DNA from 3 places in the Psychromonas sp. MME1 genome. Region 3 is predicted to be linked to each of the others. Evidence: predicted binding sites of a transcription regulator. Region 3 holds the regulator's gene; each other region holds the start of a gene.

Region 1 (3,282 bases), 1.5 Mb from region 3:
GATGAGTATCGCCTTGCCAGGTTATTTAGTACCTAGACTAAGTCGAGAAATTGCAGGTCAGCCAAGTAAAACGGTTATTGATTCGCTATAATGAAATCATTTCCGAGTAAATAACCATCAATAGGATCAAAAATGTCTAAAAAACGCGTACTTGAGCAGTTAAAAGAGAATATAAAAATAATTTATCACAAAGCCGTTGATGCCGATAAACAACTTGAATTGCTGCGCAAGCAAGATAAAGCCGCTTTTGCACAAATTTTTAGTGCGGATAGTGATTTTAAAAATCATTCCACCACCTTTCTCCCCTATGTCGAGGAGTTAGCGGCAAATCTACAGGAGATTCAAACAGATAATGAAGACCATTTTAAAACACTGCTCCCTGCAATTGTGGTCAAAATTGAGTTACTTTTTAAAACTCTCAATGCATTTAAAGAGAATCTAAAAGCTTAATCGCTCGTTCCCCATTTTAAACGAATCCCGTTACTGCAAGTAACGGGTCAACAAACCACCGTCAATATAGCTACTACTCGGCTTTTTCCTCAACCTGCTCTGCATCATCGGGGCCTTTAAGAAAATCCTCTAATCCCTTTTGAATAATCTCGTAAGTTTTGTCAATATTATCGGCAATTTCTCCTTCTAATACTTTTAACCCCCCTAGGACATCCCGGGCTTCAGAAAAACCTTGATCTATCCCCCCCCCCAATAAGCTCAACAAAAGAACGTTTCGCTTCCTGCTCATCCATTTCAGGATGCTGCCCTTGGTAAGCCGAGAAAAACTGCGTACTAAACGAAAGGATACGCTCCGCGGTCGCTTCGGGACTAAAATCAATGTCAGATTTTTGATAGGTATCTTCAACCGTATTCTCGACCCCCATATTTTTCAATACGTCGTTAATACCCTGCAAAGCCGCTTTTAAAACTAAGGTATTGGGTCTATTGGCGATAGTCTCATTAAATTGCAAAGATGATTGCAAAATAGCGGCATTGAGCTGTTTTTTATTAATCGCAATTGCAGATGGATCTATTTTTTGCGCTTTATCAGACTTAGCATTCTCTGATACATGTTTATCGAGGGAAGCGTGATCTTTATTACCATTTTCTTTCGCCAGGGTACTTACCGCTTGGCCGAAAGAAGCATTAGAATTGATTGAAGAAACCATAACACGCCCTCTTTATAACGATTGAATAATAAGTAATGCCCAACAAAATAGAGCACTTCGATGATAAATTAATACAATACCTATTTTGTTTATATATCGACCAAATTAAGCAAAACTTTAATCTGCATCTTTATATTTTATACCATACAAAAAAATAACGGCATTAATCTTCGTTTGCCAAACAACCTATTCTCTGTTACTAATCCTAATAACAACTATTAATGGCAATTTTTACAACTACAATATCGTTATTGAGCGAATAAATGGAGCAACCATTGGACAAGGATAGTCAGCTAGATAGTCAGCTAGTTTCCACACTTTCTCCTAAAAAAGGAGTTGAAACGACCATTAACAGTAGCGATGGCATTGATATGATAAGCCATGGTAGCGAATTTACGATCAATATCATGACACCTGTTGGCATGAAATTGATGAGTAAAACTAAATTTATAGGTTATCACTCTAACAACCTCATACTACTTGAAGTTCCCAATATTTCTGAAGACAAAAAAAATGCTTTTTTTCAAGAAGGATTTTTGATGAATGTCCGTGCAATTTCTCAAAAAGGCGAAGGGGGAATCATTCAATTTCGCAGCCAAATAATGCATATACTCAGTGGTGTTATTCCAATGATAATTATCTCTGTTCAGGGGTAATGAAACTTCGTCAATTAAGAAAAGAGCCGAGATATGAGGTGAGTTTAACGGGGTATGCAACAGTTAACGGGAAAAAAGTGGAAACCGAAATACGCGATCTATCTAAGGGTGGCTGTCGTTTTATTATTTCAGCCTTAGCCAAAAACATCGAGATTGGTGAAGAAGTCACGATTGATATTTTTACTGATCCGAAGAAAAAACAAAATCAGCTATCGCTCAGTGGTCGTCTATGTAATTTACAGAGCTCGCTTCACTACTCCAAATACGGTTTAAGATTCGACCTAGCAGGCCAAGATCACGTGAAAATATTACTTAGTAATATGAAGTTTAATGGCACTAAATTCGTATTGAAAAGTGAAATTGCACCGTAAATTACAGCCCTGATAAGCAATCAACTATAAAGTCAGGGCTATAACTATAGCCATCTGCGTTGTTATAAAATCTCTATGTAGAATAACTACACTTAAATTTGATGCCTCACATCTCGGCACCCTTTTTCTGTTGATTTTGCATCTTGAAGTAGCATGGGTATAATACCAATTCCAATAAATAGCTGATCTATTTTACTGGTTAAAACAACTTACTGCTGCGTTGTAATTTTCGCAAAGGGAATAACCATTTACGTCAAATTACGCCTTGAATTAAGCTGTTTTTCCTACGCAAAATTTAGATCACATACTTACCGGAGTTGGTATAAGTGATACTTTCATTGTATCAATATTATAACTTATCGAGTTTTGATTCTATCTCAGCTATTTTGCTTGCGACAACCGCCTGTAAATGTTTTAAATCGTTTAATATTTGTTGTTTCAACTCTTTTTCACTTTTTACCTGTACCGTTAATGTATCAAGCTCTTGAGTAATGTAACGTAGTGAACTATTTATTTCATATACATTACGAAAACCACGCCCCCCATGATCTGCGCTTATTTTTTTGTGCTGCCTAGGAAATTTAAATTTAACGCTACGAGAGAAAAATTGATGTGCTCCTTTATCTTTTTTAAAATAGATCTTTAAAATATCGTTATCACCTTCCTGACGAATACTATAACGCTCAATTTCATCAACATTTGTTATGCCAATACTTTGTAAATTTTGATACATAATAGATCCTTATCATGGATTCCAGTCAAGCCAGTTCAGCTTAGCAATAACATAAGCTTAGCCTATGTTATTAGGAAATAAGTTATGCCGATAAAAATAGTAAGCGGACAGTTCAAATAATTTACAATTAAAAACGTTTAAAAATCATATTCAATTTTATTAACATACCAGCAAGCACGACCGGCGGGTGTTATAACTATCGCCTCATCATCAACTTCACATTTTAATAGTGCACGAGCCATCGGGCTATCAACTGAAATATAATCTTTACGCTGCTGCAACTCCCCACGCTGATAAATTTCATCTGGCCCTACAATCTTAAAGCGCTTCTGTTCACCATTTTCATTCTCGATTTCAACCCA
Region 2 (3,282 bases), 410 kb from region 3:
CCCATTTTGTTAATAATGACTTAGATGAAGGGCCAATCATCACCCAAGATGTCGCCCATATTGATCATGCTTACAGCGCAGAAGACCTCGCTAAAACAGGGCGAGATGTTGAACGCTCAGTATTAAGTAAAGCCCTACAACAAGTATTAAATGATAAAGTGTTCGTCTACGCAAACCGTACGGTTGTTTTTGAATAGTATGGCAATAAAAGCATTAATAGGTTTTACAATTAACGTCTATTAATGCTTACCCCGAATCTTAGCAATACCCTTCTCGACCATTAACGTTATTAGTCCAACCATAAGCCCTACCAATAATTCAGCTAACATCGTCGGCATAAATAATAAATAATCAGCAATAGCATGCACATTGTGCACAAATATGCCTCCGGCAACGAGTAACATAGCTAACGTACCGACAATAGTTAATAGGCGAATAACTTTCGGTAATGCCGCAACAAGTAACTCACCGATAAATTTTAAAAGGTTATTTTTCTGCTCTGCTAACGCTATTAATTTAAAGCCGACATCATCCATGCGAACCAAAAGTGCCACAAAGCCATAAACACCCACTGTCGCCAACAGAGCCACAAATGAAACAACAATAATTTGTAATATTAAAGGCTCTTGCATGACTGTACCGAGGGCTAAAACGATAATTTCAATGGAGAGAATAAAGTCAGTCAGTATCGCTGATTTTATTTTTTTTGCTTCATAATTCAAAAAATCTTGGTCATCTTCGAGTATGGTGTTGATCGGCCGACTCTCTTTTTTTTGAAGATACTCAAATATTTTCTCTGCACCTTCAAAGGCAAGATATATCCCTCCTACCATTAAAATAGGGATAATCAGCCAATTAGCAAAGGCACTCAATAGAAAAGCAACGGGTAAAATGATCAATTTATTACGTAAAGAGCCCTTCGCTATTGCCCATAACACAGGCAACTCTCTGCTTGAAGAAAATCCAGATGCTTTTTCAGCCCCCACAGCCAAGTCATCACCCAATACACCCGCGGTTTTTTTAGTCGCGACTTTACTCATCATTGCCGCATCATCTAACAAAGCAGCAATATCATCAAACACAGCAAAAAAACCCGTTGCCATTATTCTTCCTCAAAAATATGAAATAGCGCGTAGACCATTCCATTAACCATTACATATAGTTCACTTTAATTGGTTTATTATCTAAATCCAATTCTTGATAGCGATTCATGAGCTCATTTGTGACACCGGTTGAGGTGAATTGAATAGACGAATTGCCTAATGAGGCAGAAAGGCGCTGCTGTGCAACTAAGGATATATTATCAACAATGTCATCACTAAATTCACCTTGCTCAGGGCGAGCTAGCAGTGCTTCATTATGCAATAATTGCTTTAAACGAATTGTACGAAAATGGTTATTATGTAAATCAGCATTCATATTACATGCTTGCTCAAGGGTAACACCTCCGTTAACAAGGGGTTGAGCAGGAGGAAGTTGAAACTGTTGGCGTAACGATGCGGTTGTCTCTAAAGCCACTTCTTTTTTTGCCGCTAAATCAAATTGTGCAAAATCTCTTGCGTCATCGGATAAAAAACTGAGTAACAAATTAAATTTGTCACGCGTGCCATTGTGTACAGCAGCATTTAATTGCTGCCCTAATTGCCACTCATTTATCAATAAATTGTTATCTAGCTGTTTACTATTCATACATTTTCATTGTTTTATCTCCGATATAAAGTGTTATCGGCAACAAACTGATTTTATTTAATGTTTTTTTATTTTTTTAACTTCACATGCCTCTATTATCTGCTATTATTGCCCGCGAAATAACGGAGGGGTTCCCGAGTGGCCAAAGGGAGCAGATTGTAAATCTGCCGCGTAAGCTTCGGTGGTTCGAATCCACCTCCCTCCACCATTTCACTCCCCTGAAAGTCTTTCCCTTCATAGAATATTTGTTTTACTATACAAAGTACGTAAAATAATCGTTTTGCACTACATCCTAGCTTATTATTATCTACAATTAAGTACATTACGCTCATTCTCAAATAAAAGTGAAGATCAATAAACAATGTTTAATTATAAAGACAAAAATATTTTAATTGTTGATGATCAAAAAGCATTCCATATCATGCTGCGTAATATGCTCACTAATCAGGGGGCTAGTGCACAAAAGATTTCCTTTGCTGAAAATGCTGAAGGCGCTGTGAAATTAGCAGAGAAAAAAACTTTTGACCTATTTCTTGTGGATTACAATTTAGGGTCGGGCAAAAATGGCGTACAACTTATTGATTTTCTACGTCAAAAAGAGTTAATCACCAATCATGCAATATGTTTTATTATCACCGGTGATAATAATAAAGGGATGGTACTTACCGCGCTTGAAAAGTCACCCGATGATTATTTAATGAAGCCCTTTTCTCAAACACAACTACTTAATCGACTGCGTAAAGCCGCACAAAAAAAAGAGGTAGTCGTTGATATTTTTGATGCCTTACAAAAACAAGAATATTCACAGGCCATTGCATTATGCAAAGAAAAAATTAATCAAAGCGCTGATTACAGAAAATTATGTAAAGCCCTCTTAGCTGATATCTACATAGAAATAGAGAAATACGAAGATGCAGAACGAATTCTTAAACCGCTCGTAGAAAACAGACCACTAATAAGAGCGAGCATCAGTTTAGGTAAAGCTTATTATTTACAGGATAAGCTATCAGAGGCGATTAATTTATTAAACATAGTAATACAAAATTCCCCCTTACAGATAGAAGCCTATCAGTGGCTATCACGCACCTATAAAAAAAATGGTGAACTAGAGAAAGCGCTAGCAACACTTAGCTATGCTGCTAGTATAACCAATCATAGTATTGAACGGCATCAAGAAGTGGCTATCTTAGCCAATGAAATGAACGAGCATAAACTCGTGATCAGTAGTTATTCGGCGATTTTACAACTGAGTCGTAACTCTTTTTACCCAAATCCTTGTCACCTCGCTAACTATATCCGTTGTATTCTTGAGTATGCTCTTTCCGAAGATGATTTAATTGATCGAAAAATCATTTTAAAACAAGTCAGCTCAGCACTCTACCAAAGCCGTTTTGAAGAGGGGAGAAATAAAGATTTTGACTTCAACTGCTTTGATGAAATTTGCCAATCTAAAGTATTCTTTGCTCTAAATGAACCATTAAAAGCGAAACGGAAATTGCTAAGTACGCTAGAACAAAATGATAAAAAACCTGAAGAATTTGAAACAACTCTATTATGCGAAGCACTTTTTTCACTATTAGATATCGGTGAGTT
Region 3 (3,282 bases):
ATTACTATGGCAAGAATTAGAACGTAAAGAGCCTGTTCGTGCGATGGTTATCAAATGGCTAACTGGCGCCGGATTTTCTCATGATGTTGCAGATAAATTAGCCGAATATATTCCAGAGGATGCGTCTTCGTCACAAGTTCAGGATTATATACAAGCATTATTGCAAGAAAAATTAAAAGTAGGTAATAATGAAATTTTAGCGCAGGGAGGAGCCATTGCGCTTTTGGGGCCAACTGGGGTTGGAAAAACAACCACCATTGCCAAACTTGCAGCGCAATTTGCCATGAAATATGGTGCTGAACAGGTTGCATTAATTACTACTGATACTTATCGTATAGGGGCTCATGAGCAATTAGCAACCTATGCTAAAATAATGGGCTGTGCGATACGGGTTGCAAAAGATGCCGATGAGCTTTCAGAGATATTGTATCAATTCAGAGAAAAGCGTTTAGTACTTATTGACACAGCTGGGATGGGGCAACGAGATGTACGATTATCGGAACAACTTGATACGTTAATGCGTAATAGTCGGGTCAATATCCATAGCTATTTAGTTATATCATCTACATCTCAACGGCGTGTTATTGAAGAAGCTTTATTACATTTTAAACGAATTAAACTTTCTGGTTGTATCTTAACAAAAGTCGATGAAAGTGTCGGTTTAGGTGAAGTGCTGAGTGTTACCATGGAGCATGCGCTACCTATTAGTTATGTGACAACGGGGCAGCGAGTGCCTGAAGATATTGAAATAGCAAAAACGGAAAGTTTAATCACGCAAACATTAGAGATGATGAACGAGTTATTCACACAGCAGCAACAGCAGTGGTTTGATAACTTTAGCGATTAAATTTTTTGTTATAATTAGCAATAAAGGTAATAGCAAACCTTTATCGTATAAAATAAGTTAATAAATAATGAGTAATATGATGATTTCAGATCAAGCAAGTGGCTTAAGAAGAATGACAAATAATCAAGTAAAAGTAATTGCCGTTACCGGTGGTAAAGGCGGCGTGGGTAAAACGAATGTTACTTTGAATCTTGCTGTATCACTTGCGCAACGAGGCAAACGAGTTTTAATTCTAGATGCCGATTTAGGTCTGGCAAATGTCGATGTGCTACTTGGTATTCGCGTCACCAAAAATTTATCGCATGTCTTATCTGGTGAATGCACCCTTGATGAAGTGATTGTGGAAGGTCCGGATGGGGTCATGATTGTTCCTGCGACATCTGGAACACAGTCAATGGTTGAATTGTCTGATGTTGAGCATGCTGGGCTGATTCAAGCCTTCAGCTCTTTACAAACTCCGATCGATATTCTTCTGATCGACACCGCCGCCGGTATTTCCAATATGGTTGTCAGTTTTGCTCAAGCGGCGCAGGATGTGATCATGGTGGTTTGTGATGAACCTACATCAATTACAGATGCCTATGCACTGATTAAAATTTTAAGTAAACAAAATGGCGTTTATCGTTTTAAAATTGTTGCCAATATGGTTCGTAGCTTACGAGAAGGGCAAGACCTATTCACTAAATTGACGCGCGTAACGGATCGTTTCCTCGATGCTTCCTTAGAGCTTGTTGCTTGTATCCCATTTGATGGCAATGTTCGCCAAGCGGTGCGTAAGCAAAAAGTGGTTGTTGAAGCATACCCTAAAACACCTGCATCATTAGCATTAAAGGCATTAGCAAATCGAGTTTGTGATTGGCCTATCCCGAATCAACCCGGCGGACACTTGGAGTTCTTTATTGAAAAATTGTTACTCAATGATAATGCTAAAATAAGCGAGTTGCCATAAGTGATAAAAGCACAGGGCTATTACAATAATACTTCAGATCTCATTGACCGCCATTCTGAACTAGTAAAAAAAATAGCTTATCATCTTAATGCTAGGTTGCCTGCTACCGTGCTGATCGATGATTTGCTGCAATCTGGTATGATTGGTTTATTGGAAGCTGCGAGAAATTTTGATGCCTCTAAGGGCGCAAGTTTTGAAACTTTTGCAGGTATCCGGATACGTGGTGCAATGTTAGATGAAATACGTAAAGGCGATTGGGTACCGCGTTCAGTGCATAAAAACAGTCGTGAAATAGCGGCTGCAATCAACGCGGTTGAAAAACGTACTGGTCAAGATGCAAAGGACAGTGAAGTTGCAAAAGAGTTAGGTATATCACTTATTGATTATCAACAAATGTTGCAGGATGTAAATTGTGCTAGATTAGTTGCCTATGAAGATATTTCTGATTGTGATGAAGTGCATGGGGAAGAAAGTAGTGATACTGTTTTTGATGCTGTCAGTGAAAATCAATTTTCAAGCAAGCTCGTGGAGTTGATAAAACAGCTTCCTGAACGAGAAGCATTAGTATTATCCTTATATTATGATGAAGAGTTAAACTTAAAAGAAATTGGTTTAGTACTCGATGTGAGTGAGTCTAGAGTAAGCCAAATTCATAGCCAAGCACTACACCGCTTGAAAGCAAAAGCGCTAATTGCTTAGTGAGTTGCTAGACATGCTCTTCGATTACTAAGAGATACATCACAGTTGCATTAACAAATAAAGAAATGACAGGCTATTACGCTCATTTTTTTTTATATTTGCTTTTATTTATTTGTAGTAGATAAATAAAAATATTTTTTACTTAGGGGAATGTTTTGGACAGAAATATGAAAGTGCTAATTGTTGACGATTTTTCAACAATGAGAAGAATTATCAAGAATTTACTACGAGACCTTGGTTTTACAAACACATTTGAAGCTGATGATGGAAGCACGGCTTTACCTATGCTTAAAGAAGGCGGCTTTGAATTCGTTGTAACTGATTGGAATATGCCAATTATGCAAGGAATCGACTTGTTAAAAGAGATTCGCAAAGACCCCAACTTGAAACACTTACCTGTTTTAATGGTGACGGCTGAAGCGAAACGTGAACAAATTATTGAAGCGGCTCAAGCGGGCGTAAATGGTTATATCGTGAAACCTTTTACTGCGGGTACGCTAAAAGAGAAGTTAGATAAAGTATTTGAGCGATTAGGTTAAAAAGGAAATCGCTATGGCGAACCCATTGATGCCGCTACTCTCTATTGAACAAGCTAGAGCTGTTGTTGCTCATCTAGAAGCTGACGATATAGATGCTGCAAATAAAATTGTTGAAAATGTAACTCTTAGTACCATAAACAAAGATTTTGTGTTTGATAAAGTAGGTGAATTAACAAGAGAACTGCATGATACATTAGTTAGTTTTCAAGAGGACACTAGGTTAATTGATTTAGCTGACCATGAGCTTC

The links. Region 3 encodes FliA, which starts transcription of late flagellar genes. Its sites were predicted from a motif close to CTAAAGNTNNNNNNNNNNNNGCCGATA; they were not measured.
Region 1: a site for FliA is predicted at 1,255-1,281, ahead of AB2N10_RS15900 (DUF5610 domain-containing protein). Genes of this name have one in related genera too.
Region 2: a site for FliA is predicted at 1,724-1,750, ahead of AB2N10_RS07300 (VC2046/SO_2500 family protein). Genes of this name have one in related genera too.

What each region holds. Positions count from the first base shown of each region.
Region 1 covers NZ_CP160906.1:3,476,588-3,479,869, reverse strand. The annotation lists gene epmB (EF-P beta-lysylation protein EpmB) at 1-91, shown strand, start outside; gene AB2N10_RS15910 (hypothetical protein) at 133-450, shown strand; gene AB2N10_RS15905 (DUF5610 domain-containing protein) at 524-703, opposite strand; gene AB2N10_RS15900 (DUF5610 domain-containing protein) at 672-1,160, opposite strand; gene AB2N10_RS15895 (flagellar brake protein) at 1,436-1,816, shown strand; gene AB2N10_RS15890 (PilZ domain-containing protein) at 1,816-2,187, shown strand; gene AB2N10_RS15885 (DUF3461 family protein) at 2,537-2,920, opposite strand; gene greB (transcription elongation factor GreB) at 3,058-3,282, opposite strand, start outside.
Region 2 covers NZ_CP160906.1:1,585,543-1,588,824, forward strand. The annotation lists gene purU (formyltetrahydrofolate deformylase) at 1-197, shown strand, start outside; gene AB2N10_RS07295 (DUF808 domain-containing protein) at 240-1,103, opposite strand; gene AB2N10_RS07300 (VC2046/SO_2500 family protein) at 1,153-1,689, opposite strand; tRNA gene AB2N10_RS07305 (tRNA-Tyr) at 1,814-1,897, shown strand; gene AB2N10_RS07310 (response regulator) at 2,051-3,282, shown strand, end outside.
Region 3 covers NZ_CP160906.1:1,992,503-1,995,784, reverse strand. The annotation lists gene flhF (flagellar biosynthesis protein FlhF) at 1-847, shown strand, start outside; gene AB2N10_RS09080 (MinD/ParA family protein) at 927-1,796, shown strand; gene AB2N10_RS09075 (RNA polymerase sigma factor FliA) at 1,797-2,495, shown strand; gene cheY (chemotaxis response regulator CheY) at 2,651-3,034, shown strand; gene AB2N10_RS09065 (protein phosphatase CheZ) at 3,048-3,282, shown strand, end outside.